2 regions of the Heyndrickxia sp. MSNUG genome follow, and region 1 is predicted to be linked to the other one. Evidence: a T-box and tRNA genes for the amino acid it is inferred to sense, from the RefSeq annotation. Region 1 holds a T-box; the other holds one or more tRNA genes.

Region 1 (16,024 bases):
TAATCGTTGAGCCAGTTGCAGGCAACATGGGCGTTGTCCCACCAGTCCCTGGCTTCCTTGAAGGCCTGCGTGAAATCACAAGCCAGTATGGGACAGTATTGATTTTTGACGAAGTCATGACTGGATTCCGCGTGGGTTATAACTGCGCACAAGGTTACTACAATGTCACACCTGACCTTACTTGCCTTGGCAAAGTAATCGGCGGCGGACTGCCTGTTGGAGCCTACGGCGGTAAAAGAGAAATCATGGAGCAAATCGCTCCAAGCGGCCCTATCTACCAGGCGGGAACTCTTTCCGGAAATCCTCTGGCAATGACTGCTGGACTTGAAACATTGAGCCAGCTGACACCAGACACATACAAGGAATTCGAACGGAAAGCTGACATCCTTGAAGCAGGTTTGAAAGCAGCGGCTGAAAAATATAATATCCCTCATACTATCAACCGTGCAGGCTCAATGATCGGCATCTTCTTCACGAATGAAAATGTCATCAACTATGAGGCTGCCAAAACATCAAACCTTGAATTTTTTGCTTCCTATTATCGTGAAATGGCTAATGAAGGAGTATTCCTCCCGCCATCACAATTTGAAGGCTTGTTCCTTTCAACTGCCCATACAGATGAAGACCTTCAAAAAACAATTGAAGCTGCTGAGAAAGCCTTCTCCAAGCTGCAAAATAAATAATACGGTAAAGACACTTTTCGATATGAAGAGTGTCTTTTTTTGGTTTGGGAAGTTAGTCGGTCTTCAGGGCATTTCGGAAAATAATGAAAAGTTTTGGAATAAATGGCATGGTTTTCGGAATAAAATAAAAAATTCCGGAATAAATGCCACGAATTCCGGAATAAAATAAAAAATTCCGGAATAAATGACCTCATTTAAAGCAACAATGCTTCCTTTAACAGCCTAACTATTGATTTTTCGGAATACCCTTAAATAGTACAGCTCTTCTTACTTTGAAAATCAATTTATTTACAAAGTATAGTTATAAATGTTAATCCTCTTTAAAAATGATTTTATTTTTACCTGATCGTATTCTTTTTTTATATTAACTCACGCAAGTAATGGTCTAAATTATCATAAAAGCAAATATAGACTCATAAAGTGTTAATGACATAGTGATTTTACGCTTAAGGAATGAAAGGAGGAGTCGCTTTGTCTCAGGGAAATCAATCGTGCCTGCGATTTTCGTTAGAGGAGTCAGTATGGTTTCAAAGAGGACAGGAAGTCGCAGAGCTTGTCTCGATTTCACTCGATCCGAATATAACGATACAGGAAAGCGAGCAATATGTATCCATTCGCGGATCGCTGGAATTGACTGGGGAATATACATGCCATGAAAATCAGCAAGAGAACTCAGAAGACCATATCCCAGCTCTTAAGTTCGTGCATTCTGTGATGGAGAGGGATGAGGGAGTATATGAATTCCTGCACCGCTTTCCAGTCGATATCACCATTCCGAAAAACAGAATCGAAAGCATTTATGACATCAATATCAATGTAGAATCCTTCGATTACGTGTTTCCGGAAAAGGATCGCTTGAAGCTGAATGCTGATCTGGCAATTACAGGCTTATATGGTGAACAGCAGCATGAAACCGAAGAAAACCAGAAACCTGCTTATGAAGCTGAGGAGCTCGAATTCAGCTTCCGTGAAGAGCGAGCAGAAGAACCTACTGCCGAAGACCAAAATGAAGAAGATGCGGCTGAATTCGACTTTCCAGAAGCACCAGCATATTCATTTGTCCAGCAGAATGAAGCTTTGAATCAGGACGAGGAAAATACATTCGAAGAAGAATTATATGCACCATTCCGTGCGGAAGCGAGAAAAACGGGTGCAGAGGAAAAGGCTGAGGAGCCTGTATTGCAGGAACAGCGTCATTTACAGGCCGTTCCTGAATATTCCTATAGTGATTTTAGGAATGAGAATGTACCAGCTGAAGAAACCGAGGTTGAGGCTGAACAGGAAACTGAAGTTGAAATCGAGGAGACGAAGCAGGAAGTGAACGAACCTGCAGAAGTCCAGGAGGCTGAAGAAGAAAGCTCATCTTCCCCAGTCATGAAAAAGAAAAAGCCGAATATGAAAAAAGGTATTTCGATCGCCGAGTTTTTAGCAAGAAAAGAAGAAGAAGCGGTGGTTGCTAAAATAAGAGTCTGTATCGTGCAGCAAGGCGACTCGCTCCAATCTATTTCTGAGCGTTATGATGTGCCAGTACAGCAGCTTTTGCGAGTGAACCATTTGAGTATTGACCATGAAGTTAAAGAAGGTCAGGTTTTATATGTACCTGGAGTAGCTGTGCACCATCAATAATCAAGGCTCAAAACAACAATCTTAGCAAGTTCAGCAAAACAAAAATTAGAAGCAACGCCTTGTCCGAAAAGCTAGTTGTCAGGGCTGGTTTGGGTGCTGGCCAGGGTTGCTTCAGCTTTTTTAGTGGGCAGGTGTGTCTGACACCTGCTCAAATCCATTTTTAAGCATATTTACAGGAAGTTAAGAAAGTGGGCGAGATCCAATGGATGATCGCAATTTTTTAAAGGAAGAAGCAGAAGTATTAAAGCATTATCCGGTTGAGCCATACTTTGCTGAGGATTTTGGCAAAATTAAAAAGATTTATACAAGAACGGGCACATTTGCCTTAAAAAAAATCCATCCATATGAAGGCACGGATTTTATTAAGCATATTCAAACACTTTACCAAAAAGGCTTTAACAGGATTGTTCCTGTATATCCTTCGAATGATGGCAGGTATGCCATTTTGCATAATAAATCACTTTACTATCTGATGCCATGGATACCGAATGAAATTAAGGAGAATCATCAATCAGAAAGGCAAATGCAGCTGTTCAGGGAATTGGCGAGGATGCATACTTTGTCAGCAAAGGAGCTTGAAATCAGTCCCGAGCTGAAAAAGGAACACTATGAACAAACCTTGAAGGAATGGGAAAAAGAAGAGGAATTTATAAATGGGTTTATTGAGAGCTGTGAAAATAGAGTATATATGTCCCCTTTTGAATTAGCCTTCTGCCTGTATTTCAGCCAAATCAACCAGGCGATCCAGTTTGCCAAACAAAAGCTTGAGAGCTGGCATGAAAAAACAAAGGATCAAAAAAGACGAGGACCGTCATCCTGCATGGGAAAATCTCAACGGAACATTTTTTGTTCGATGAAAGAGGATATGGTTATTTCATTAATTTTGAGAACGCAAGGCAAGGTTCGCCAATTCAAGACCTGCTCCCATTTGTATCTAGGTCGTTAAAAACACTGCCAAAACGTTCTGATGATTCGATTGATTGGATTTACGCTTACCTGAAATATTTCCCTTTCAGAGAGGATGAGATGCAGTTATTTATGAGCTATCTGGCATTCCCGGCGGGGATTATCCGTGTAGCTGAAACCTATCATCAGCGAAAGACGGAGCTGGATGAAAGGAAGTTTGTCCAAAGATTGCAGAAGCAATATTGGCTTTTAAGCAATACTGGATATGTTGTAACGAAAATAGATGAAATAGAAAAACAAAAACAGCAAGCAAAGCAAGCACAACAAGAAGGAGCCCAGAGCTAAAATAGGCCCTGAGGCTCCTTAAAAGATTTCAAATTTTATCGCCAGAGCAATCATGATAAAGATTGATAACAGCAGTACATCAAAAGTCGTTGGGAAAAATAGCGTCCGTAATCCTTGGAAAATGCAAAAAGGAAAGATTAATTGAGCACAGATGCCTCGAGCCGTTCTGGCCCACCTCGGGAGTGTATATGGATTATACCTTCGTCTCTTCATCTCCATCCCTCCAAACAGACAGATATTCCTTTTTTATTCTATGAGCAGTTTGCCTAAATTGTGCTAATAAATGGAACAGCATGATGCAAAAAGTATAAAATATAAAAAAATAGGAAATGATGATTGACGTCATTCCCCTTTTTTGGGTAGTATAACTAATATACAAAAACACAATAAAGTGAATAGCATTGACAGGGAAGAGTACATTATCATTTAGCTTTAAGAGAGGAAAACCATTAGCTGCGAGGTTTTCTAAGCTGAATCAATGGAAGGTCGCCCTAGAGCTTCTCCTGCTAACGGAAGCATTTATCCTATTAACAGGCGACGGTGAAGAACCGTTATTTCCTCAAGAGCCAGCATGTAGGATTGATTCTTTTCCCATGTTGGAAAAAAAGGTGGTACCGCGAACAAACTCCATTCGTCCTTTTACGGCGAATGGAGTTTTTTTATTTTATTTTTTAGGAGGAATCACGATGGAAGAGAATTTATCAATGCCTACTAAATACGATCCTTCTGCGATTGAACAGGGCCGTTATGAATGGTGGATCAAGGGCAAATTTTTCGAAGCGAAAGATGATGCACAAAAGAAGCCATATACGATTGTTATCCCGCCGCCCAACGTTACAGGAAAGCTTCACCTTGGGCATGCCTGGGATACAGCTCTCCAGGACATCTTAACTCGCATGAAGAGGATGCAAGGCTACGATGTTCTCTGGCTGCCAGGAATGGACCACGCTGGGATCGCAACACAAGCGAAGGTGGACGAAAAGCTTCGTAACCAGGGAATCAGCCGATATGATTTAGGACGCGAGAAGTTCGTAGAGGAAACATGGAAGTGGAAAGAGGAGTATGCTCAGCATATCCGCAAGCAATGGTCAAAGCTTGGCCTGGGACTTGATTACAGCCGCGAGCGGTTTACATTGGATGAAGGACTTTCAGATGCTGTTAAAGAAGTATTCGTTTCACTTTACCGCAAGGGCCTCATCTATCGGGGTGAGTACATTATCAACTGGGATCCAGCAGCAAAAACAGCTCTTTCTGATATTGAGGTTATTCACAAGGATGTACAAGGTGCGTTCTATCATATGAAATATCCTCTTGCTGACGGTTCTGGACATATTGAAGTAGCAACTACAAGACCGGAAACGATGCTTGGCGATACAGCGGTAGCAGTACATCCTGAAGATGACCGCTACAAGCATCTAATCGGCAAGACCGTCATCCTGCCAATCGTTGGACGCGAAATTCCAATCGTTGGCGACGATTATGTAGATATCGAGTTTGGTTCTGGAGCAGTAAAAATTACTCCGGCACATGATCCGAATGATTTTGAAATCGGCAACCGTCATGATCTTGAAAGAGTCCTTGTCATGAATGAGGATGGCAGCATGAATCACAATGCCGGCAAATACCAAGACATGGACCGCTTTGAATGCCGCAAGCAAATCGTTAAGGACCTTCAGGAGCAAGGTGTTTTATTCAAAATTGAAGAACACATGCACTCAGTTGGACATTCAGAACGTACCGGCGCAGTTGTCGAACCGTATTTATCGACACAATGGTTCGTTAAAATGCAGCCTCTTGCCGATGAAGCAATCGCTATTCAGCAAAAAGAAGATAAGGTCAACTTTGTACCTGAGCGTTTCGAAAACACATATCTTCGCTGGATGGAAAATATCCGTGACTGGTGTATTTCCCGACAGCTATGGTGGGGCCATCGTATTCCAGCCTGGTACCATAAAGAAACTGGAGAAGTTTATGTTGACCATGAACCGCCTGCAGATATTGAAAATTGGAATCAGGATAATGATGTATTGGATACTTGGTTCAGTTCTGCATTATGGCCGTTCTCAACAATGGGCTGGCCAAATGAGGAAGCAGCTGATTATAAGAGATACTACCCTACAGCTGCATTAGTTACAGGCTATGATATCATCGCGTTCTGGGTGTCCCGTATGATTTTCCAGGGACTCGAGTTCACTGGTCAAAGACCATTCGAGGATGTTTTAATCCACGGTCTAGTTCGTGCCGAAGATGGCCGCAAAATGAGTAAATCACTTGGCAATGGCGTTGATCCGATGGATGTCATCGATCAATACGGTGCTGACTCACTGCGATACTTCTTGACAACTGGTAGCTCTCCAGGACAGGATCTTCGCTACAGCACTGAAAAAGTTGAAGCAACCTGGAATTTTGCCAACAAGATTTGGAATGCATCCCGCTTCGCATTAATGAACATGAACGGATTGAAATATGAAGAAATCGATTTGAGTGGTGAAAAATCTGTTGCGGATAAGTGGATTTTAACCAGGCTGAATGAAACGATCGAAACAGTGACAAGACTTTCAGACCGCTACGAATTCGGTGAAGTAGGCCGTGTGCTGTACAACTTCATCTGGGATGATTTCTGTGACTGGTACATTGAAATGGCTAAGCTTCCGCTATATGGAGAAGATGAAGCAGCGAAAAAGACGACTCGTTCCATTCTTGCTTATGTACTCGATAACACAATGCGTCTGCTCCACCCATTCATGCCGTTTATTACGGAGGAAATATGGCAGAACCTGCCTCACCAGGGCGAATCGATTACAACAGCAAGCTGGCCGCAGGTTGATCCAGCATTAACCGATAGCGAAGCTGCTGATGATATGAAATTGCTCGTTGAAGTAATCAGGGCTGTAAGGAACATCCGCTCAGAGGTGAATACACCGCTTAGCAAAAAGGTTGATATGTTCTTGAAAGCGAAAGACGAAAAAACTCTTAACACGCTTGAAAGCAACCGTGGTTACATTGTCCGCTTCTGTAATCCAGAAAATCTACAGATCGGACTTGAAGTCGATGCCCCTGAAAAGGCGATGACAGCAGTAGTAACAGGACTGGAAATCATCATGCCGCTTGAGGGACTGATTAACATCGATGAAGAAATCGCCCGCCTACAAAAAGAAAAAGAGAAGCTGGATAAAGAAGTTGAACGTGTCCAGAAAAAGCTTGCGAATGAAGGCTTTGTAAAAAAAGCTCCTGAAAAGGTCATTGAAGAAGAACGCGCGAAAGAAAAGGATTACGTTGAAAAACGTGCTGCTATTGAAGCGCGCATCAATGAGCTAAGAGGATAACTTATAACAAGATAGAAATTTTACATTGAAGGCGAACCATTATTGGTTCGTCTTCATCTTGAATTGGGGTGCAGGAATGTTCCATACATATGAACAAGCGGTAGATTGGATCCATGCAAGACTTAGGCTCGGGATCAAACCGGGATTAACAAGAATGGAATGGATGCTGGAAAGACTGGAGCATCCTGAACGACGGATGAAAACCATCCATGTGGGCGGCACAAACGGGAAAGGGTCTACTGTCACTTTCCTGCGTTCCATCCTGGAATCAGCCGGCTACCTGGTAGGTACATTTACCTCTCCATACTTTGAGCAGTTTAACGAACGCATCAGCATTAACGGCCAGCCAATCAGTGATGATGACCTTATTCAGCTTGTGAATGTTATCAAACCGCTGGCGGATGAACTGGATCAAACGGAATTAGGTGGTCCAACAGAGTTTGAAGTCATTACGATTATGTCAATTTATTACTTTGCCAAAGTCTCTCCTGTCGACGTTGTTATTTACGAGGTTGGCCTTGGGGGAAGGTTCGATTCCACAAACGTCATTCATCCGTTATTATCGATTATTACAAGTATTGGTCTCGACCACACGGCTATTCTTGGGGATACCTATGAAAAAATCGCCTTTGAAAAAGCAGGTATTATTAAAAATGGTGTAAGCGTCATTACAGGTGTGAAGCAGCAAGAGGCATTAAAGGTAATTCGTAACAGAGCAGCTGAAAAGAAATCCTCTATTTATCATTTGGGGGAACAATTTTTTACAAGTTCTAGAAGTTCATTGAAAGATGGAGAAAAGTTTACTTTTACAAGCCTGTTCAGCCAAGTTGAGCAGCTTGAGACATCGATGATTGGCGCACACCAGGTAGACAACGCCTCTTTAGCTGTCATGGCAGCCCAGCTCCTGGCGAATTATTATTCCTTTATCATAGAAGATTCACATATTAGGAATGGTTTAAAAAAGGCTTACTGGCCTGGAAGGCTGGAGGTATTGTCTGAAAAACCGTTCGTCTTGATTGACGGTGCACATAATGAGGAAGGAATAACTGCTCTTGCCAGTGAAGTAAACTCCAGATATGCCGATAAAAAGATTAGCATTCTATTTGCTGCTCTCACAGACAAGAAATTGGACAGGATGATTGCCATTCTAGAAGAAACGGCGGATTCCCTAACGTTTACGACATTTGACTTTCCAAGAGCAGCTAAAGCAGAAGAGTTAATGGAAGCTGGAAACGCAGCTGACAATATGACCATAGCTCATAATTATGAAATTTATCTTGAACAAAAAATAAAGGAATTAAAGGGAAATGAAATTTTGCTCGTAACAGGTTCACTTTATTTTCTGTCAGAGGTAAAGCCATTGATCAGTCAACTACTAAAAAATAAATAAGAAAATTATGACATTCGACAAAAAGTTTGCTAAACTATTTAAAAAGTATGACTTTTTACCTAAGGGATTTTTTGAGACGTTTAGCAAATTTGCTTTGCTAAATCGTTACACTTGATGAGGGGAGGGTGGATAGATGAAAATTGCTCCAATGGTGAAAAAATCAATTTGGTTTGCCTGGCTGTTAACCGTGCCGGTTGGTATTTGGGTGACGTATGAGGTCTATCCACCTTCTATAGATGGATCGATCTGGGGTGTCCTGGCATTCCTCTTATTAACGGCTGTCGTGGCTTCAATGCCGATGGTTGTAAATAATACGCCAATCTTCTTAATCCAATGGGTATCGATGTCCGTATTTCTTACTTATGGATTATTTGTTGAAATGATTTTAATTCAAATTTCTGTTGTTATTCTCTTAACAAGGTTGAGACTCCAAAAGACCGATGCATACAAATTTCCACTGAATTCGCTGATGTTTTTTATTGTATCGCTGCTCAGCGGCCTAGTGTTTTATGCTCTAGGCGGGACTCACGGAGAAAATTTTGCGCAAAATCCATTTATACTTGTACTTGGAACTATATACGGAATAAGTAACTTCGTGATTAACACAATCATTTTGATATTTATTCAAGCTTTTGCTTTTAAACTTAAAGGACCTTACTTTGGTAAGGATTTTATCTGGGAATCGATCACGACCCTGATTACCTTCCCAATTGGTTTCGTGCTTTATGAGTTATACAGAGAGATGGGAATCATTTCGCTGCTATTTGTAGGAATTCCGTTTGCGAGCCTGTCAATAATTCTAAGTCTCTACTATTCCAGTGATAAAGTTAACGAGTTTTTGCAGAATGCTGCAGAAATCGGGCATCAGCTTGCTGAAAGGCTGAAAGCAAATGAAGTCATAGATTTATTCGTCCAAAAGCTGATTGAAATGCTTCCTGTAGACTATGCGTATATTCTTGATGTCGTCAATAATAAAGAGTTAAAACTAATCTATAAGGTGGAACATGGAGAATTTCTCGAACCGGTAGCTGCCCCTTTAAAAAAGGGTGAGGGAATCAGCGGACTTGTATGGGCTGATAAAAAGCCTGTGCTTTTCCATTCCAAAAAGCAATGGAAGCAGATCAACTCTGGGTATATACCGCCGAGTGTTGAAAGCATCTTAAGTGTCCCGATTGTCAGGAACGCACAAGTAATAGGGGTCCTGGTTCTGGCGGCAAACAAAAAAAGGGCATTTGAGAAATCTCAGCTGATGATCGTCGATATTCTGTGTTCCCACTTTGCCATCGCGGTTGAGAACGCAAGGCACCATGAAAAAACAAAAGAAAACAGCGAGAGATGCGCTCTGACTGGACTTTATAACTATCGCTACTTTGAAAATATGCTGACAAGCGAGTTTGAAAAGTTACAAAACTCCGAGAGAGATCTGTTGTCACTCATCCTTCTTGATATTGATCATTTTAAATCAGTAAACGATACATATGGGCATCAAAGTGGAAATGAGATTCTTTGTGAACTTGCAGTCCGATTGAAAGAACGGATCGGGGACATCGGTACAGTAGCCCGATACGGGGGAGAGGAATTTGTCATCCTGCTTCCAGACATGATGAAGGGTGATGCATTCAAGCTTGCTGAGCAAATCAGGCTTATGATTGCGAGCGAACCATTTGCCTTGCTTCAATCCATGGACGCAAACGGAAAAATAATCTTCGTTGATATAACCGCTTCAATCGGTGTCGCTACAGCACCTCAGGATGCAGACGATTCACTTGCATTAATTAGACACGCAGATCGTGCATTATATGTCGGGGCTAAGCGATCAGGAAGAAACCGGGTTGCTGAATATGTAAAATAAGGCTGACCCGATTGGGTCAGCCTTTACATTTTAGTATTTAACTTCAATTCCGTTATTAAGGTCTATGGACCAAGGATTATCGTTTGCTTTAGGGCAGGATACTCCTGTTGTTCCTGGAAATGATGTATAAGGAATAAGTGTATCATTCTTAATTAAATAGGTATTTCCGGTAACGCAAAATGTATAGGCATTATTTGGTTTATTAAATTCATGCCTGAAAACAGCATCACCAAAAACTATTATGTCAGCTCCACCATTAAATGTAATGTTGTCATTAAAAAAAGCATTTCCAAGAACTGCAATAATTCTATTTCCTCGAATTTGAATATCTTTAGCGAAATATGTAGAATTGGGAAAATACTCATCCTTATCTGACCCATTACCCTTTAAGTCGATCGAATAGGCAACATAATTCATGTATCGATCTTTTGTAGGAATTGACTCTCCAACTAGTGAATCGCCGCCATTTTTTACGATAAGGATTGTGCTTTCAAGTATTTTTTTTTCACCAGCTGTTATTCCTTTAGTCTTGAATGAAATCGAAATATTGTCATCTGATATTTTTTTGACAGAAGGTGATGTTACATCATACGAATTGCTTCCTTCAACGGTCATGGCCAAATAGCTATTGTTTAACACTCCTTTCACCAGTGCAGAATAGAAGATTTCATCGTAATCAGGAATGATGTTTCCTGATTTCTTGCTTGCTTCTTCGAAAGCATCTTCAACTTTTTTCTTTGCTTCCTTGTTTGACGAATTCACTATTTGTGTAAGTATTGCCTCATAATGAGCCACCCCCATCTCGGCAAGGTCTGTTGCTTTATTAACTTCATCCGTTTTATTGAATTGTTTTCTAGCTGAAAGGGCCATTCCGCTCATGGAAAGAGCAAATACAAAGGTGATCGTGATGATTAGTAATACGAGAACGAGTGCGTAACCTTTTTCATTTTTCATCACTTAACCCTCCCTTAGTATCTCTTAATTATCGTTTTAACTTCATAGGTTTGTCCTGTTTTATCATTTAAAGTTATATGAATGGATAGAGGCAACGAGGAATCTATATTTTTCGAACCTGAAATAGCTACTTCATCAGGATAGCCAAGTTCTATTTGTACATCATACCTGGAATCTCCCAGAAGTTTATCAGCTGCCTTTTCACCGATGTAAGCAGCCCTTTTTTTCTCATCATAGGAAATTTTGTATTTGTCAAATTTGAGATGGTGTTGTTTAACTGTTGCAAGAATGATATTAGCGGTTTGGTCCATGCTGTTTTTTTCGGATATGTGGCTGTAGTTTTTATTAAATCCCAAAAAAACACTATAAATAAGTGCGGATATAAAAAATAGAATGGTAATCGCAGCGAGCACTTCAACTAAGGTCAGTCCACGTTGGTTATTCATTAACTCACCTTCTTATATAAGTAAATGTTTCAGATGAACTTTCGGGGTTATTTAAGTCTTTTACAGAAATCTTTACTCTGATTAAACCTTCTACACTATCAGCAAATTCTGCCGATATATTAAATGGACTAGCAATAGGGCTGCCTAAAAGATTGGATAGTTCGTTCTTCTCCACAATGCAAGGTAATGTAGCACATACAATGCTGCTTTTCACGTCATTTTTTGACAAACTGACTTCTATCTGATTAACAATCTGCTGGGCAGTCTGAGTTGTACTTAATTTATCTTCATTTTTTTTGACGAACATTGCTGACTGGGTAAAAAAACTGGCAAAAGAGGTCAAAATAATAACAAGTAATACAATAGATAATAAGACCTCCACCAAAGTAAGTCCTTTTTCTTCATCCAACTTTATTCCCAAGACATTCTTCCTCCGTCTACTATATCAAGTAATTTTATTATACAATATAAAAGAGTGAAAATTGTTATTTTATAAGTTAATAGTCCGATATATTGCTGAAAATTGGCGGGCTATAATAATCACATATAAACGTATGGAGTGAGACAATGAAAAGTCTTTTACTTTTGTTAATATCGGCAGTTTTGGCATTGGTTTGGATAAAATATATTTCTTTAGGGCTAAACCGGAAAGAGAAAATAATTGTTATTCTTTCTTCCTTTCTTATCGGGTCTTTTGGTTTAGTTTTTTGTTTGATTGCTCCTCCTTGGCAAGCATTGATAATTATGGTATTGCTGGCGTTTTCTGTTGGATATATAATGGTTAGCCGTTCAGTTGGTATTGTCACAGTAAAAGGTTCTGAACAGCTAAATGTGAATGACAATCTGGATCGTAATACTATTGAAAGTGATAACTCCTCTGAGATTGCAACTCAACAAGGAAGCCTGATTAGGTCTCATGAAGATGAAATAGTACCAAAAGTTCTTCCAAATCTTCAGGTAATAGATTTGGAAGAAGACATCTCTTTCTTGGAAGAAAGAAATAAATTACCATTGACTGACTTTGATGATATACCGGTTATTAACTTTGAAAGTCAAAAAGACTTTAATGACGAGAAGTGGATTAATGAAGTTGAAGAACACGAAATGTATGCAACTAGCCAATCGTAACCTATTGTTTATTCAGAGGGATTCTAATATCGGAATCGGGGAGGACAAAATAAATGAAAAAGCGAAAAATATTTAAACTATCTCTGATCGTTTCTGTTTATTCTCTGTTTATTTTTAGCTTCACCTACTTTGGTGTATCGGCAATAAGTTTAAGGTCCTCTGCTAATCAAGTATTCTCAGAAAAAACGTTTATTGGCACTATGGATGTTTCGGGTAAATCGCAGGAAGAAGCAAAATCCGCCCTGGAAGCGAAAAGGAGCGAATGGGTTTCCAATGCGGAGATTATATTGTCTTATAAAGGGCAAACCATTTCAATTGCTGCCGCTGAATATGATTTTTTAATAGATGAATCGATTGCATCAGCTGTAAATGGAGCGCAGAATAAAGTGCTCGTTAAGATGAAAAAAGACGTCATTGATGAACTGCCGCAAATTCCAACATCGCTCATCAGCAATCTTGATAATGAAAGTCTAAAAAAAGAATTGCTATTAGCCGCACAGAATTTTGTACAAACGACTGAAATTAGTCTGGAAAATTATCTTCCAAAAGAAGGGGTTAAAATAATTTCTAAAGTTGCCATAAAACTTTCAGAAGAAAATCAAGAAATCCAGGAATTTACTAAACTTTACCCAGCAATCAAGATTGCTCCTGAATCTCAATTTTCTTTTGCTGCATTCGTTAAGGAAAATGAAATGAACCATATATCTTCTTATACATATAGCCAGATTGCTACGGCGATTTATCAAGCACTCATGCCTACTAATTTTTTGATTGCTGAAAGGCATATCGGCAGTCAGCTTCCTGACAATATACAGGCTGGGTTTGAGGCAAAGGTTAATTTCGATAAGAAAATGGATTTACTTTTCTATAATCCTAACAATTCTTCGTATTCCATGGCATTCAATTTGAAGGCAAGTGAATTGGAGGTTTCAATAATAGGGATTCCGCTTTTGTATAATTACAGCATCAGTACTGCGGACAAGCAGGAATTTGAGCCGAGGACAATCAAGCAATATTCACCGCTCCTTGAGAAGGGCCAAAAATCGGTTGAAGTAGAAGGAAGTGCTGGGATTCTAGTAAAGGTATTTCGTGAAACTTATAATCAAAAAGGTGAGCTGCTAAAATCTGAATTGTTATCCGAAGATTTTTATCCCCCAGTTCATAGGGTAGAAATAGTGGCACTTACACCGGCAGCTCAGGCGACAGTATCCACAGCAGATGAAAATGCAGATACGGTAGCAGTACCTTCAGCAGAGGAAACAGAACATGCCGGGCAAAACGCATCTGACAACATCCCTGCTGAACCTAAGGAAAATGGTAATGAGGCACAGCAATCGAGTGATAGCCAGAATGGAACAGAGAACAATGCAGATGAAGACGATGGCGGTTTATTTGGGAAGCCGAACGAAGAGCCGAAGTAAGCATTGATGTCGGGAGCGATAAAAAAATGAGACAAATTAGAAAGCGGCTTGGTGATTTATTAGTAGAAACAGGCATGATTTCTGAGGAGCAGCTTAAGGACACCTTGGCTGAAAAAGCACAGGGGCAAAAGCTTGGGGATGCCTTGCTTCAACGGGGACTTATTACTGAACAGCAATTAATTGAAGTTCTTGAGTTTCAGCTTGGAATTCCGCATATAAGTTTATATCGGTACCCATTCGATACGACTCTTTTTACTCTTATTTCTAAAGATATAGCCAAACGTAACCTTGTCATTCCCTTAAAGAAAGAAGGAGAGAAACTGTATGTGGCGATGGCTGACCCGATGGATTTCATCACGGTTGATGACCTCAGGCTGTCGACTGGCTTCCATATCGAAACAGCAATAGCGACCAAAGATGATATAATCCGTGCGATCAATAAATATTATGATAGCAATGAAGGATTTGAGGATTTAATCGGTATCAACAGTCCCGCTATAGATCCGATTCAGGAGGAAAAACTTACAGAAGCAGATTCTCCAATCATAAGGCTTGTTAATCAACTGCTTTCAATTGCTTCTGCCAGCAAGGCGAGTGATATCCACATTGATCCTCAGGAGACGAAAGTTGTAATCCGATACAGGATTGATGGCATTTTAAGGATTGAACGTGTACTGCCAAAGTATATGCAAAACGTCCTTATCGCGAGAATAAAAATCATGGCTAATCTTGATATTACTGAGAATCGTATTCCCCAGGATGGCAGGATTAAAGCAAATCTCGACTTTCATCCTATTGACCTGCGGGTGTCAACACTTCCAACTGTATTTGGCGAAAAAGTCGTCATGCGTATCCTGGATATGGGCAGTACACTGAATGACATTGAAAAGCTCGGATTCAACAAACACAATCTTTCCCGTTTTAAAGATATGATTTCCAAGCCAAATGGGATTGTGTTGATTACCGGACCAACCGGTTCAGGGAAATCATCTACCTTATATGCTGCACTGAACAAGCTTAATAGTGAAGAGGTAAATATCATCACGATCGAGGATCCTGTTGAATACCAGCTCGAAGGGATAAATCAAATACAAGTTAATTCTAATGTAGGCATGACGTTCGCAGCTGGACTACGCTCTATTTTGCGTCAGGATCCGAATATAATCATGGTGGGTGAAATCCGCGACAAGGAAACAGTTGAGGTAGCGGTTAGAGCATCATTGACTGGTCATCTTGTTCTAAGCACAATGCATACGAATGATGCCCTAAGCTCGGTTACTAGGATGATTGATATGGGGGTAGAACCATTTTTGGTCGCATCTTCGTTAAGCGGTGTTGTTGCCCAGCGTCTTGTTCGAAAAGTATGCCGTGATTGCGCAGACACACATGCACCGACCAAAAGAGAAATCGATATTTTCTCAAAAAGAGGAATTTATATCGAAAATGTTTGGAAAGGGAGAGGCTGCTCTTCATGTAATATGACTGGATATCGTGGCCGAATTGCTGTTCATGAGGTTTTGGCTGTCGACGATGAACTACGCAGAGCCATCATGAATGAGGAACCAGTAACTACCCTCAGGGAGATAGCGGTAAGAAATAAGACAATCTTTCTAATTGATGATGGTTTGCTAAAGGTTAAACAAGGGCTCACTACAACTGAAGAAGTTTTGAGAGTCGCCATAACAGAATAAGCGAGGTGAAACAATGAAGGATAAAATTGAACATTTGCTCCGGTCTGGTTTTGAGCTTAAGGCATCTGATATACATATTACTGTCGGCATTCCTCCCGTCATGAGGATTAACGGAGATCTTAGGAGATATGGATCTGACACTATTACACCCGATGAAACAGAAGGAATGGCAAGAGCGATTATTCCTGTAAAATCATGGGAACATTTCAAGTCGAAGGGTGAACTGGATTTTTCATATGGTATTCCGGGCATCTCC
Region 2 (16,024 bases), 2.0 Mb from region 1:
TTTACGCGCCACACCTGTTTCCTGGGCAGCCCTCGCAACCGCCTCTCTTACAGCAGAAACTACTCTGCTGTCTAATGGTCCTGGGATTACATAATCCTCCGACAGTTCATCACTCTCTATTAGGCCTGCAATTGCTTGCACTGCTGCAGCCTTCATTTCATCATTAATATCGGTTGCGAACACATCTAAAGCACCTCTGAATATGCCAGGAAACGCCAGGACATTATTCACCTGGTTAGGCAGATCGGAACGTCCTGTTCCAACAATCCTGGCACCTGCTTCCTTTGCTTCCTCAGGCATGATTTCCGGCACTGGATTTGCCATAGCAAAGATGATGGCATCATGCGACATCTTTCTTACCATTTCCTTTGTCAGTGCTCCGGCTGATGAGACGCCGATAAACACATCAGCACCTGCTATCACATCTGACAGCTGCCCCTTCAGCTTATTTTGATTAGTAATTTTTGAAACGGATTCCTTCAGTGAATTCATCCCTTCCTGTCTGCCTTCATAAATTGCTCCCTTGGTATCGCACATAATTAAATTGTTCACGCCCATATTCCTCAATAGCTTAATAATGGCGATTCCCGCGGCACCAGCCCCGTTTATTACTACCTTAATTTCATCGGTCTTTTTATTAACCAGTTTCAGGGAGTTCACTAAACCTGCAGCAGTTACGATTGCCGTCCCATGCTGGTCGTCATGAAATACAGGAATGTTCATTTCTTTTTTTAGCGTCTCTTCAATGTAAAAACAATTCGGTGAGGCGATATCTTCTAAATTAATTCCACCAAAGGTGGGCTGAAGCAATTTAACTGTCTTTATTATTTCTTCAGGATCTTTCGTATCAAGGCAAATAGGGATCGCATCAATCCCTGCGAAGGCTTTAAATAGTGCGGCCTTCCCTTCCATTACTGGCATAGCGGCTTCTGGTCCAATGTCTCCCAGACCAAGCACAGAGGTACCGTCCGATACAACTGCAATTAAGTTCCCTTTAATTGTATAATCATAGACTTTTTCCGGATGAGCATGAATCTGCTTGCATGGTTCAGCAACACCTGGAGAATATGCTAAACTTAAATCCTTCATATTATTTAAAGGCATTTTCACATCCACGGATAATTTCCCTTTAAATTTTTCATGCAGTAAGAGAGATTCTTTCTGTAAATTACTCATCCTAACATCTCCTTTAAAAATTACTCGAAAATTAATAATTTTCAGTATTATCAATCCGCAAAGCATCTATAAATTTAGTTCATTATATAATGGATTCACTTTATAAATAAAATACATATATTCTATATTCTTTATGCATTTTGGCTATAAAGCCGCCTAAAGTTTATAAAATAACATGTCCATTCTGTAGACGGACGACTCGATTTTCTTTAAAATGTTAGAATATTATAAATATAAAATGTATCTTTGATTCAGGAGGTGAAAATATATGGACATACGTCATTTGGAGTACTTTTCCGAAGTCGCGGAGCAATTAAGCTTTACCAAGGCCTCACAGACGCTTCACGTTTCACAGCCTTCCATTAGTAAAGCGATCAAAAATTTAGAAGGAGAACTAGGAGTGCCTTTATTTTACCGTTCATCGAAGCAGCTTGAATTAACTGATGCAGGAAAAGCTGTATTAATGAACGCTAAAAAAGTATTAGAGGCATTCAAAAACCTGACTCTGGAATTAACTGACCTGATGGAACTTAAAAGCGGTGAAATACGAATTGGCATTCCTCCAATTGTTGGCGCAGCCTTTTTTTCAAAGTTAATCAGCCAATACAAAGAGAAATACCCCCTCGTTAAAATAACACTGACGGAGGTAGGAACAAAAAAAATAAAGCAGGGGGTAGACGAAGGCTCGCTGGATATCGGCCTAATCTGCACACTGCCGGCTCAAGGCAGCAGTTTTGAAATCATCAATGTCATAAAGGATCCGCTGATGCTAATTGTTCATCGCGACCATGCTTTAGCATCAAAAAAGGAAGTTCATTTTTCCGAATTGAAGAATGAACCATTTATTTTATATCGAAAAGACTTCACACTTTATGACCTAATTATTGAAGAATGTTCGAAAAACAACTTTCAGCCCAATATTGTATGTGAAAGCTCTCAGAAGGATTTTTTGCTGGGAATGGTTGAGGGAAAAATGGGAATAGCTCTTTTGCCCAGCAAGATTTGCGAGAACATTAATAATAAGGAAATTTCAGTCCTTCCCTTCCAAAAATCTGCTGTTGATCTAGAACTAGGTCTTATCTGGAAAAAAGATAAATACCTAAGTTTCGCTGTACGGGAATTCATCTCTACATCACAACAGTTTCTGGTTATCTGAAATGGATTAATTATGGAAGGAGAAATAATGGGGTCAGCTCTAGCAATAATTTTTTCATTAAAAAATGCCCGGACAGCAAGATGCATGACCGGGCACTTCCTTATATCTGATAGAACTGCTTCACTTTATTGTAAATGGTAGAATATACTTCTTCAATTGCGATTTGTTTAATTGCAGAGATTTCTTTCATGACATCGTGAATCATCGAAGGCTGAGTCATTTTCTGTTGAAAAATTCGATCAAAAGGCCACGGCCCATCTGTTTCTGCCATGGTTAAATGCAACGGATATGCTGTTACCACCTCTCGCGTCTCTTCTTCATAAAGGATATCAGGTGTAAACGAAACAACATATTTGTTTTCTGCCATTCTTTCTATCGTCTTTCGGTCACCCTTGAACCAATGAAAATGAGCCTTAACGATACTGTGCTTCTCCAGTAAATCACAAACAACTGAAGCATCCTCGTATACTGCATGCAGGATAATCGGTTTGTTAAGTTTTTTTGCTAAAAGAATAAATCGTTCCAATACTTCTACATACCCTGTATAAGGAAAACTTCCGCTCTTCTCTTTGGACCGCAGATAATAAGGCAGGCCGACCTCGCCAACCGCGATCATATATTCATGGTTGTTGTTAATCCAATTTAACAGGTCATCCAGTTCTGCTTCAGAAGGCAAAGGCTGTTCTGGATGGTAGCCAAATGCTGGATGAACTTTAGAGTTATTTAATGCCACCATCAAATTCTCTTTGCACGACGGAAGATTCATCGAAACAGTAATTAAACCCTCAACATTATTTGTTTCTAAACTTTTTATGGTTAAATCTTTATCACTTTCTTCATATTGATCAAAATGGATGTGGGAATCAAATATTTTCATGCAATCCCCCCTCTTTTAACTGGTCATATATCTCACTTTTCAGCTTGAGAAATTCTCTCTCCTTGATCAGATGTTCCCTTCTTGGTCGCTGAAATGGCACCACAATTTCCCTTATGATTCTGGCTGGCCGCGGGGATAAAAGATAGATTCGGTCAGATAAAAAGAGTGCCTCTTCAATATTGTGGGTAATAAAAAGAACCGATTTCCGCTCCTCTTCCCATATTGATAACAGCCACTTTTGCATATCAAATCGGGTGAACTCATCTAATGCTGAAAATGGCTCATCGAGCAGCAGGACTGATTTTGGGCTTAGGAGCGCTCTTAAAAAGGCAACTCTCTGCTTCATCCCACCCGAAAGCTGATGCGGATAAGCCTTGGCGTATTGTGATAAGCCTACTTTGGCTAACCATTTTTCCGCTTCCTCTTCATCCGGCTTTTGGAATAGCTCCTGTCCAAGCAGTACATTAGCCAATACAGACCTCCAAGGTAAAAGTGCCGGCTGTTGGGGCATATAGGCAATGTTCCCTGTCTCCCCATTTATCTTTCGATCATCAAGAAAAAGTTCTCCTTGTTCAGGCTGAACCAGACCTCCGATACATTGAAAAATAGTGCTTTTCCCGCTTCCAGACGGACCTAAGATGGAAACAAATTCCCCTTCTTTCACTTGTAAGGATAGATGATCGAGTACTAAGCCCGTTTCCTTAAAAGATTTTGAGATATTTACGAGATTAATTTTTGCTTTCATCACTTCTCTCCCTCAGGCAGCCATTTAATGATTCTTTTTTCAATCAACACGATGACACTGTAGAACAGCATGCTGAAAAAAATGATAATGAAAATAGCAATGAACACACGATCTGTCCGAAACGCAGATGACGATAAGGTCATGAATACACCAATTCCTTTTTCTGCTCCCAGCCATTCAGATATGACAGCTCCCATAACACTGTATGTAGCTGCAATTTTCAATCCGGAAAAAAGTGGCGGAAGTGCATTTGGAAGCTCTACCTTCGTGAAGGTTTGCCTTCCCGAGGCACCTGACATTTTCATGTAATGCTTTAGTTCATCCGGGGCATTTTTAAACCCATCTAACGCAGCAATCGTAACCGGGAAGAAACAAACTAAAATAATAATGAGCAATTTCGGCAAAAAACCGAATCCAAACCAGATCACCAATAGCGGAGCCAGAACGATAATGGGTACATTTTGAGATAAAATTAATAATGGATAAAAAGCATTCTGAAGTGCAGGAACTAAGTGAAGCATCACCGCAATCAGGAAACCAAACGCTGCCCCGAGCAAAAGCCCGGCAATTGCCAATTCCAGTGTTGCACCTATATCGGGTAAAAATAATGAATAACTCTCCATTGCTTCTTTTACTATGACAGAGGGGGCGGGTAACAGCCATTGAGGAATCTCCATAAAATGGGTTATCCCTTCCCAAAACATAAAGAAAAGGAGGAGAACCAAAGATGGTCTCCAGCCCTTATTCCAGATTGACTTCATTAGCGGTACTTCTCCGTCAGTGTATTCATTGTGATTCCAGTTGGCTGATACAGGATTTTCACCTGTGAGATAACGTTAGGAGAACCCAAATCAACCATTTTTTTATTCATCTCAGCAATCACCGATAAGAGTGTTTCAAGCTCACCTTCCATCGTTGTTTCCAGAGGATGGACTTCATATTTCACTCCATTTTGATCAATAATACTTATTGCCTCATCTACCAAACGAATAACTTCCTCTGTTGAAGAAGCCTTTGGGATAATTTGTACACTTACAAGTGCATCCGCCATTTTTCATTCCCTCCCTATTCTGGTAAAAACTCATTTGTAAAGGCTTTTTCAGCATCCAATTCCTTCTCCAGAAGACCATTTTCAAACATCCATTCACTGTAATTCTTCCAAACCTCCAGTTTTTGTTCTCCCCAGCGATCTGCATCATCCTGATACTTTGGAGAAAGCCATTCCTGGCTTTTCTTAACGAGATCTTCGTCCAGATCAGGTACGGCCTTGATCAGGATATCAGCACTTTCGGACGGTTGATCGATTGCAAATTGGTATCCCTCAGTTAATGCCTCCATGAACGCCTTAATGGTTTCCGGATCATTCTTGACCATCTTTTCATTTGTGCTTATGACAGGTGTATAATAATCAAGCTTGTTCGAATAGTCTGTTAAGTACACCATATTGATTGGTTCATTTCTCAGCTCTGCTTCTACACCAGTCCAACCATAATAAATCCAGGCAAAATCAATATCTCGTTTCACCGCTGTGAAGAAGTCTGAATCCCCCATATTAACAATCTTCACATTTTCTACATCAGCATTTTCCTGTTTCATTAATGAACTGATCACTTCTTTTTCAATGGGTGATCCCCATCCTCCATACGTTTTGCCTGCAAAGTCCTTTGGCGAAACAATATTTTTAGCTTTCGGTGATGCAAAGCCTGATGTGTTATGCTGGATAACAGCTGCCAGCGATACGAGTGGAATTCCCTGTATCCTGGCCTGAGTAATTCCTTCCTGATAACTTACACCAAACTCTGCCTTCCCTGATGCGACCAGCTGATCAGCTCCCGCTTCACCTGGTAAAAGAATTTCTACATCCAGTCCATGCTTCTTGAAGTATCCTTTTTCCTTTGCTACATAGATTCCCGTATGATTCGTATTCGGAGTCCAGTCAAGCACGATCGAAACCTTTTTCAATGAATCCTTTTCCCTGGCTGTCGGTTCATCCGATGAACAGCCGGCAAGACTCCATATGAATAAAAATCCGAAAAACAACAATAATAATTTCTTCATGATTCTCCCTCTTCCTGTATTTACTTGACAATGAAGGTGGAAAGGAAGGCTTGAATGAAACATAAAAATGCGCTCGGGGAATCCCAAGCGCATGAAAAAATCCATAATAAACGAAAAACGTCTATCAGAAGATGTTCCCTACGCTGGTACTAACCAGATCAGGTTAAAGGGTCAGCATCTTTGGACACTTTCTCAGCCGGCACCACCGGCTCCCCTACATTTCCAATTCTCCAATTGTCAATTCTACTATATAGAAAGTTTTTTGATTCGTCTAGGAAAATAAAAATATCTTATAGTTATCAAATATCAGACTAGATGAAAATTCTTATATAAAAAAACGCGAATCCCTTTTTTAGGGATTCACGCTTCTCAAGTATGATTCCTACTGGGTTCGAACCAGCGACCTCTACCCTGTCAAGGTAGCGCTCTCCCAGCTGAGCTAAGGAATCGTTATTCTGTTTGTCCTTATTAGCGAGGACATTTATTAATATATAATGGAATGATTCTAATGTCAATATAATTTTCCTAATCAGACTTATCGATCCGCTAATCAATTCGCATTAAGTTAGTTGACGGCTTAATTGATTTTAGTCGATTAAAAACGCACTAAACCTTTTCGTTTTGAAAAAGTCCGCGCCCGATGAAATTCGCTGTTACTGGCTGTATTCCAATCTCCCTTGCCCATACTGAAATTTGCCCAATGTGGTGAATTTCATGTGCAAGGGTATGTCTCATAATCTCACCCCAGGTGAAGGTAACCGTGCTGCCATCTGATTGTGGAAGCTGTAAGATTCGGTTTTCCATCTCATCATTCCAGGCAAGAACGAACTCTTTTACCTCAGCTTTAAATTTTGCATCCAATTCTATCACCTTATCCAAGGTATTATAAAGCTCAAAGTTCTCCTGAAAATCATCTTTTCCCTGAAGCAAGCGAATCCAGCTCCATTCCACGTCAATAATATGAAAAAGGGTCTGTAATATACCCCCCACTCCTCCTGTCCGGGAAGCGAGCAGCTCTTCCTCATTAACTCCTTCACACCACTTATACCAATCATCCCGAACTGCCCAATTGTAATGAAACATCATTTTCATTCTGCATCCCCCTCTAAATCTCCCTTATTGCTTTGATTACACTATTAATATATTCATCCTCATGCGGGACAAATTGATCTTTTACTACCTTCATAACCATAGGTTGCTTTTGTCCATCGGGGTTTAGTGTAAAACCCTCTGCCTCCAATTCCATCACTTCTCCAAACCAGAGCTTTTCAAAAAGATCCAGGCTGGTCCTTATTATTCCTGAGACTTCCTCTTTTTGCAGGCTGTATTTTTCAAAAGGGACATGTTTGTTATACACATACACATGACACATTTCTTTATCGATAAAATTTGAACTAACAAGTGAAGCCTTGATTGTACCAACGAAAAATAACTCATCCATCCCAATGTCTATTCCTAGCTCTTCCTTAACCTCCCTTAAACCATCAACTGTATCTTCATTTGCTAAAAGATGGCCAGCAGCAGTGATATCCAATAGATTGGGATAATCCTTTTTAACAGAACTGCGGATTTGAAAATAAATAAAATCCTCTCCTGCTATCCTCTCAGTAAACCAGCAATGAAAGGTCTCATGCCAATGTCCTTCCATATGCACTATAGACCTTGGTGCTGTGCCAATTTCCTTTCCTTGTTCATCAAATATTCTCAGTAATTCGCTTTCCATAATAATAACCTCCATTTTTATAAAATTATACCATTATCTCCTTAAAAATGTCCGAACATTAGTTCTTGTTTTATTGAATAAAGAACAAACGTTTGGGTATAATAAAAATAGAAAATAAAGGAGTGAGGAAGATGAATAACCTTCTTTTAAAGTCACTTAAAACGAATCAGCCAGTCGAGATGATCTATATTTCGGCAAACAACGAAATCACACATCGAAAAATCGTTGTGAAAGAACTGTACGGAAGCTATTTCAAAGCATTTTGTTTCCTGCGCAATGATAACCGCATGTTCAGGTTAGAGAATATTCTTTCCGTTATGCCAGAAAAACACAAGTACTTAAAAACAAGCTAAAAAAAGAAGCCCCCAAAATGAGGACTTCTTCGTGAAATCAGCTTGCAGGGCGTGGTTCAGGTGTATCGTCTCGCTTAATCAATAATTGAAGAGCGATAATGAGTATGAACGAACCGAGACCGATAATATCGGAAATTTTTTCAGGATAGATTAGCATCAAACCGCTTACTACACCGATTATTCTCTCATACCAGAACAACTTCCTCAGCCAGAATCCAATAATTCCAGCACCAATTAACAGCATTCCAGCGAGCGCAGTGAATACTACCCAGATTAAGTAATACCACGTCGTATCAATCATTAACAATTCTGGTGACAATACGAACATGTAAGGAATGATAAATGCAGCAATTGCCAGTTTAGACGAATTGACACCTGTCTTGATTGGCTCTCCTCCTGAAACACCAGCCGCAGCAAAGGCAGCAAGTGCCACTGGTGGAGTTATATCAGCGATAATCCCGAAATAGAACACAAACAAGTGTGCAGACAAATCAGGTACTCCTAGAAGGATAATCGCTGGAGCCGCAATCGTTGAAGTAATGACATAGTTTGCTGTCGTAGGAGACCCCATTCCTAGTACGAGTGAAGCAACCATCGTAAACGCCAGGGTAAGCAGCAAATGTCCTCCTGCAAGATCAAGAAGACCGTTAGCAAGTTTTAAGCCTAGACCCGTTTTGGTTACGACACCGACAATAATACCTGCAGCAGCAGTTGCCGCCGCCACTCCAAGTGCAGTACGTGCCCCATCCACCAGTGCATCAATCATATCTCTGAATCCGATACGCGTTTCTTTCTTGATTGCACTTACAAGTACTGTGATGACAATGCTCCAAAGGGCAGCTCTCATGACACTCATTCCGCTTACCATAAGGATAATGACAGCCAAAATCGGCAGCAGCAAATAAATTTTTGCCAGTACTTCTTTTCGGTTCGGCATTTCTTCATCTCTCAAGCCACGAAGGCCAACCCTTTTCGCCTCAAAGTGGGTCATAATCCAAATCCCGGTAAAATAAAGCAGGGCAGGAATTGCTGCTGCTTTTGCAATATCCCAATAAGTAATTCCTCCGCCAATGAATTCTACCATCAGGAATGCAGCAGCTCCCATGATTGGAGGCATCAGCTGGCCGCCGGTTGATGCCGCTGCTTCAACAGCACCGGCAAACTCTTTGCGGTAACCGAGTTTTTTCATCATCGGAATCGTAAAGGAACCAGATGTTACTACGTTCGCTACAGAACTTCCACTGATTGTTCCCTGAAGTGCACTTGAGAAAATCGCTACTTTAGCAGGGCCGCCTACTCTTTTACCCGCAATGGAAACAGCCAGGTCATTAAAGTATTGACCAACGCCTGTTTTAACTAGGAATGCTCCAAACAGTAGAAACAAGAAGATAAACGTGGAGGAAACTCCTAATGGTGTTCCCAGGATCCCTTCAGTTGTAAAGAACATAGTCTGAATTAAACTTTCAAGTTCCAAGCCTCTATGTGCCAGGAAGCCCGGCATGTAAGGTCCGTATAGGGCATACCCCATGAATAATACGGCAATAATCGTGATTGGCAGGCCAACTGTTCTTCTTGTGGCCTCTAATACGAGTAGGATAGCAGCAAGTCCAATATAAAAATCCATTGGTGTAAGTCTGCCAACCCTGTTAACAAGTTCATCGATCATTAATGGCCAATAAGCTCCAACAGCAATTGCTATAATAGCCAAAATGATATCGTACCAGGCAACTTTATGACTGATACGGTCTTTCTTTCGTGCAGGAAATAAAATGAAAATCAATGCTAGCGCAAAGCCTAAATGGATTGATCTTTGCAGCTGTGCTGTCAAGATACCAAAAATAGATGTATAAAGCTGGAACAGTGAGAATGATAGCAATAATACAAAAGCGATTATTCCCATTATGCCTTTAAGTTTCCTTGATGCTGCTTCCGGATCATATTTTTCCAGTAGCTCCTGCTGTTCTTCCTGCGAAAGCGTTTCATGGTTTGTGCTCAAGGATATTCACTCCTTCCATTTGTTGAATAATATTAATTTTTTTACCTGTATCCTTACCCTCGCCCCTGGTTCGATAGCCCTGGATAATGGAAAGGATACATCCCCCTGGATAAAAGTGTGATTTGCTCGGACCTTTCCGACCCGAAGGAGGAAATTCTCAAAAGTTCTGTTCATATTTTTTATATAGTATTTGCCATCCTTCATTTCAAAATGTTCGCCTTCAGCAGCTTCAGACGGCATACCGATCCCAAAGTCTTCATATTCCAATTCATATTGGCGTATTTCATTATGTTTTGTTATTTGATAGCTTTCTATTACATCCGTTAGATGGATGGAATGTGTATATTTTATCTTGAATGTATCCCCTGCTGACATTGGTACATAGCAGACTATTTCATCTCGTTCCGGCAGAACAAAAACAAGAGCTTGCTTATATGGTATGTACATTGCGATTATGGTCAAAAAGATGAGGAGTAACAGAACGAAGAATTTGTTTCTCTTTATTAATTTCATATAATTCTCCCTCGCCTGTCCAATGATTAAACTTAAAGCCTTAATTTAAGTATGTAGAATTAGCTGTCAACAAAAAAGACCGTGAGAGTTTCGGTCAAATGCTTTCGGAGATCTCACCGGAGTGCTGAACCATCCTGAATATGAATTGACCGGGCACAGTCCCCAAAAGGACTATGTCCGGTCATGGTCAATCTATTACTCCGCTGCTTTAATTCCTTTTTCATCAAAGTACTTTTTAGCACCTGGGTGGACGTCAATGCCAACGCCATTTAAAGCATTTTCAGCCTTGATTTGCTTCGCTTTAGCATGCTGTACCTTGTCAAGATTTTCGAAAATTGCCTTTGTGATATCATAGACTACTTCATCTGGAAGATCCGCTTTTACAACAAGCATTGCCTGGACAGCAACAGTTGGAACTCCTGAGCCGATTTTGTATGTTCCGCTTGGAACTTCCTCTTTTGTATAGTATGGGTATTTTTCGATAAGCTTATCAGCCTTATCCGCATCCACAGGAACGATTACAACTTTTTCAGTTGCCGACAGTTCTTCTACAGCAGCAGTTGGATGTCCAGCCGTAACGAACGCAGCGTCAATATTGCCATCTTTAATTCCACTTACTGACTCATCGAAGCTCAAATCCTGCTTTTGGATATCATCGAGAGACATTCCGTAAGCTTCAAGAATTTGCTCAGCATTCGCAGCAGTACCAGAACCTGGTGCACCGATTGAAACTTTTTTGCCTTTTAGATCTTCAACAGTTTTGATTCCCGATTTTTCAGTTGTGACAATTTGAATGGTTTCAGGGTACAGTGTACCGATCGCTTTGATGTTGTCAATTTTATTACCATCAAACATTAGCTTCCCTTCTGTTGCATAAGAAGCGATGTCTGTTTGTGTGAAAGCAATCTCACCTTTGTTATCCTTAATGCTCTGCATATTCTCCGCAGATGCACCAGTTGTTTCTGCATTTGTGTCAATGCCAGTCGCATCGGAAACGATTTTAGCAAATGCGCCGCCTAACGGGAAGTATGTACCACCTGTCCCGCCAGTAAGGATACTCATGAATTTTGGTTTTTCTGCTGATTTTCCGTCGCCGCCCTTTTCATCAGAGCCGCCTCCACAAGCCGATAGCACCAAAGAAAGCGCCAACATAAATGTGGTGAACAAAAGAAACTTTCTTTTTTTCATCAGATTTCCCCCTTATTATTCTATAATTACTCACCATAATCTTAACATAAGACTTCACACAATTGTCAAACTTCTTACTTGCTTTCTAACCAGTTAAGTAGTATCTTTCCCCTAATAAATAGTTTGCCAGATAGGCTTTTTATAAATACATATGCTAAAATCGTGATGATAAGAAGAATACATAGCAGACTGATGGATTTGGAGGTTTTGAAATGGATTTTCCTATTGGCAAAATTCAAGAGATTACACTGCAAAGCAAGGAATTAGGAGAAGAAATGACAATATTGGTGTATTTGCCAGCTAATTATTCTCCTTTATATAAATACTCATTGCTGATTGCTCAGGATGGACGCGATTATTTCCAGCTTGGAAGAATCGGGCGTATTGCTGATGAACTTTTAGGCAAAAAAGAAATTGAAAACGTCATCATCGTAGGCATCCCCTATCAATCTGTTGAGGACCGCAGAAGAAAATATCACCCTGATGGTGAACAGCATCAAGCCTATATACGGTTTCTTGCGCATGAACTGGTCCCTTACCTGGATCAGGAATTCCCTACATACCAAATGGGAATGGGACGTGCATTGATTGGTGATTCACTGGCAGCAACGGTTTCACTGCTCGCCGCCATGCAGTATCCGCATACGTTCGGCAAAGTGCTGCTGCAGTCTCCATATGTGAATGAACACGTATTGTCTGCTGCGTTAAACTTCAATGAGCCTTACCTGTTGAATGTCTATCATACTGTCGGGGAAAAAGAAACAGTAGTCAAAACTACCTCATCGAGCGAAAAGGATTTCCTAACTCCAAACAGGAAACTATCTAAAATATTCAAGGAAAAGGGTTACTCTTATTTTTATGATGAATTTGCCGGTGATCACACATGGACCTACTGGCAGCCTGACCTAAAAAGAGCAATCAAAATGATGTTTTCATGATTTTAATAGGACATAATATAATAAATGTTTCTTTATATTATATATTTAGAAAATTTGTTATAATGAATGGCAAATCATTAATTCGTTTACTTCATTAATTTATATAACACCACACATTTGAAACGGGGGTATTGAGATGAAATTTGGTATTGTCATTTTTCCATCGAAAAAAGTACAGGATTATGCAAATTCATTAAGAAGACGCTATGACCCGCATTACGCATTAATTCCGCCTCATTTGACCCTGAAGGCTGCATTCGAGGCAACCGAGGAAGAAATCAAGGAGATTGCAAATAAAATCTATACGATTGCAAGGAATTTTGGTCCTGTTGAGATCAAGATCAACAAAATTGGTTCTTTTAAGCCTGTAAATAATGTTATTTATTTAAAAGTGGACTCACCTGAAGAATTAGAAAAACTCCATATTGAACTTAAAACTGCTTTCGAAGGGGATCAGGAATACAATTTTGTTCCTCATATTACGATTGGACAAAAGATGTCAGATGATGAGCATTCTGATGTTTATGGTTCATTAAGAATGAATGATATTAATTTCGAAGATACAGCCGACCGAATCCACTTGCTGTACCAGCTTGAAAACGGTTCATGGACAGTTTATGAAACATTTCGTCTTGGAAAGGAATAATGATAAGTGGAAGTTAGAATCGTAGAAACAGAACAAGAATTAGCAGATGCCTTTGATGTTCGCCGTACGGTGTTTGTCGACGAACAAAACGTACCTGAAGAAGAGGAAATCGACCAGCATGAATCCGAAGCTGTACACTTTGTTTTATATAATGAAGGAAAAGCGGCAGGCGCAGGAAGATTCAGAGTTTTAGACGGAATTGGTAAAGTGGAACGAATTTGTGTTTTAAAGGAAAATCGCAAAACAGGTTCCGGGGTCGCTGTCATGAATAAAATTGAAGAGTATGCTAAGACACAAGGCATTACTACTTTAAAATTAAACGCACAGACACATGCTATACCGTTTTACAGCAGACTTGGCTATGAAACGGTTTCGGAAGAATTCCTTGATGCAGGCATTCCGCATAAGACGATGAAAAAAACAATCTAAATAACCAAAAGCCCCTTTCGATGAAAGGGGTATTTTATTGCAAAAAAAAGCACTACCGCTGAGTTAAATAGACTCGCTGTAGTACTTTCCTTTTCCAGTAAGTTCAGCATATGTCTGGCTGACCAATACAGGATTCACTCTTTTTTTATAAATTGGGCCGGTTCTGGCATAGTTAAATTCCGGCGCAGCCTTTTGCATGCGTGCTACTGGCTGTTGTTCCATTTCTTTTTCCATAGGTGTCCTGGCAATCAGCTCATCCTGCCCTTTTTGCACAGGATCTTCTTTGCGGATTCTTGATACTTTCCCAATTTGGAATGGATCGTAATCCAGCCCTACTTCTCGTTCTGCATATTGTATATATTGATAATTCGTTACCGGAAGAATATATCCCATTATAATTTCCCCCAAGCAAATTTTTTTGATAGATGATATTTACTCTCACTATATCTTTCTGAAGATTTCCCCTTTTTCTGTCCGTAGTAAACCTGCTTTTTTAACTTTTGATAAAATCATAAGCAGCAGAACAAGCAAACAAGTTCTTTCATCTTATCTTCATATACGGCAAATCAACATTCTAAGCGAAAACAGCCTTTTGTTAAAAATCTTATTCTGTTATGATAAAGATTGTGCTATTTTTGGACGGAAATGAGGATGAAACATGAAGATGGCTATATACAACCAACAGATCATCAGCCTTGAACAGTATAATCGTGAAGACTACCAGAAGCTCTATGATGACGGTAAAAAAGGCATGCTTACATGTTCTGTATGTGGGGATTCTGTCCGCCTTTATTTAGGGATTCAGGACAAGCCTCATTTCTATCATCATCTTTCAAAGAAGGAAGGCTGCAAGGACTTAGTCATTCCATCCCTACAGCCAGCAAATGCAACGGAAAAAATTGAATACATCGAAAAGAATGGATTTCGCATCCCTAAATCAAGATCGATTACTGCAGAAGCAGATAAAGATAAAGATCAACATTTTATCGCTCCTCGGGAAATTAAGATTCCATCACCTTTCACACCCATCCCCCCAGCTGAACCTGGAGTTACTCTACATTATTTAAAGCAATTGAAAGAAGCTGGTACTCAATTTGATGGAAACCAGGAACAGGCGATTATCCATACAGAGGGACCATTACTGATACTGGCCGGTGCAGGAAGCGGCAAGACAAGGGTGCTGACAGCAAGGACAGCATTCATGCTTGAAGAAAAACAAATTGCCCCAGGTTCGATAATGCTTGTGACATTCACAGCCAAGGCAGCTTCTGAAATGAAAAAACGAATCACTCTGTATCCCGGCATGTCACCTGCAAGGGTTAATCAGCTCGTTGCCGGTACTTTCCATAGTATTTTCTACAGGATCCTTTGCTTCCATGAACGTGAAAAATGGTCCTCAGACAAACTGATAAAAAAGGATTGGCAGCGGGAACAAATTTTAAAAGAGGCAGGCAGGAAGCTTCAACTCGATGAAAAAGAATTTGCATATGACCTCGCCATCCAGCAAATCGGACTGTGGAAAAATACGATGCTCACACCTGATCAGGTTAAGCCTGAATCACCTTGGGAAGAAAAAGTCGCTCTCTTATACAAAGACTATGAATCTGTGAAAGAAAAACAGAATATGTTCGACTTTGATGACATGCTGTTAGGATGTTATCAACTCTTCAAGAAGAATCCTGATATACTAGAAAACTATCAAAGTCGTTTCCAGTATTTTTTGATCGATGAATTCCAGGATATTAATAAGGTTCAGTATGAATTGGTAAAAATGCTTTCTAGCAAAACAGGCAATGTCTGTGCAGTTGGTGATGACGACCAATCAATATATTCTTTCCGCGGCAGTGATCCGGCCTATTTGTTCACGTTCAGGGATGACTTTAAAAATACAAAATTAATTGTTTTGAATCAAAATTACCGGTCTCCACATGAAATCGTCGAGACAGCAAATACAGTCATCTCGGCAAACATCACTCGCCATGATAAAGAGATGAAGGCCCAGTTTTCAGGTGAATGCCCACCCGTACTCTTCCATCCATACGACGAGGAGGAAGAGGCGACTATGATCCTCACCGATATCCAGGAGCGGATTGAAAAAGGTGCACGCCCAAGCGACTTTGCTATCCTGTTCCGAACAAATGCCAGCAGCAGAGCTGTATTTGAAAGGCTGGCCAATTCGAGTCTGCCATTTCGAGTAGATCAGGATATTGAATCCTTTTATGAACG

The links. The T-box of region 1 lies ahead of AABM38_RS17590 (valine--tRNA ligase). A T-box ahead of a tRNA ligase gene usually reads a tRNA of that ligase, here a tRNA-Val.
Region 2: it has a tRNA-Val gene. The T-box ahead of AABM38_RS17590 (valine--tRNA ligase) is inferred to sense a tRNA for this amino acid. The anticodon was not compared.

The regions. Positions count from the first base shown of each region.
Region 1 is NZ_CP150978.1:3,468,720-3,484,743, reverse strand. It holds gene hemL (glutamate-1-semialdehyde 2,1-aminomutase) at 1-683, shown strand, start outside; gene spoVID (stage VI sporulation protein D) at 1,155-2,309, shown strand; gene AABM38_RS17600 (hypothetical protein) at 2,512-3,255, shown strand; gene AABM38_RS17595 (hypothetical protein) at 3,336-3,560, shown strand; T-box leader at 3,953-4,202, shown strand; gene AABM38_RS17590 (valine--tRNA ligase) at 4,247-6,886, shown strand; gene AABM38_RS17585 (bifunctional folylpolyglutamate synthase/dihydrofolate synthase) at 6,963-8,276, shown strand; gene AABM38_RS17580 (sensor domain-containing diguanylate cyclase) at 8,410-10,128, shown strand; gene AABM38_RS17575 (hypothetical protein) at 10,159-11,082, opposite strand; gene AABM38_RS17570 (PilW family protein) at 11,097-11,528, opposite strand; gene AABM38_RS17565 (type IV pilus modification PilV family protein) at 11,533-11,949, opposite strand; gene AABM38_RS17560 (hypothetical protein) at 12,096-12,656, shown strand; gene AABM38_RS17555 (VanW family protein) at 12,710-14,077, shown strand; gene AABM38_RS17550 (GspE/PulE family protein) at 14,104-15,768, shown strand; gene AABM38_RS17545 (type IV pilus twitching motility protein PilT) at 15,782-16,024, shown strand, end outside.
Region 2 is NZ_CP150978.1:1,441,601-1,457,624, reverse strand. It holds gene AABM38_RS07160 (NAD(P)-dependent malic enzyme) at 1-1,176, opposite strand, end outside; gene AABM38_RS07155 (LysR family transcriptional regulator) at 1,445-2,332, shown strand; gene AABM38_RS07150 (TatD family hydrolase) at 2,433-3,209, opposite strand; gene AABM38_RS07145 (ABC transporter ATP-binding protein) at 3,196-3,954, opposite strand; gene AABM38_RS07140 (ABC transporter permease) at 3,954-4,715, opposite strand; gene AABM38_RS07135 (thiamine-binding protein) at 4,715-5,005, opposite strand; gene AABM38_RS07130 (ABC transporter substrate-binding protein) at 5,020-6,012, opposite strand; TPP riboswitch at 6,131-6,238, opposite strand; tRNA gene AABM38_RS07125 (tRNA-Val) at 6,389-6,461, opposite strand; gene AABM38_RS07120 (DinB family protein) at 6,619-7,104, opposite strand; gene AABM38_RS07115 (NUDIX hydrolase) at 7,118-7,735, opposite strand; gene AABM38_RS07110 (hypothetical protein) at 7,867-8,088, shown strand; gene AABM38_RS07105 (TRAP transporter permease) at 8,126-10,084, opposite strand; gene AABM38_RS07100 (DUF1850 domain-containing protein) at 10,091-10,597, opposite strand; gene AABM38_RS07095 (TAXI family TRAP transporter solute-binding subunit) at 10,793-11,785, opposite strand; gene AABM38_RS07090 (alpha/beta hydrolase) at 11,998-12,723, shown strand; gene AABM38_RS07085 (YjcG family protein) at 12,860-13,369, shown strand; gene AABM38_RS07080 (GNAT family N-acetyltransferase) at 13,376-13,798, shown strand; gene AABM38_RS07075 (hypothetical protein) at 13,862-14,191, opposite strand; gene AABM38_RS07070 (ATP-dependent helicase) at 14,457-16,024, shown strand, end outside.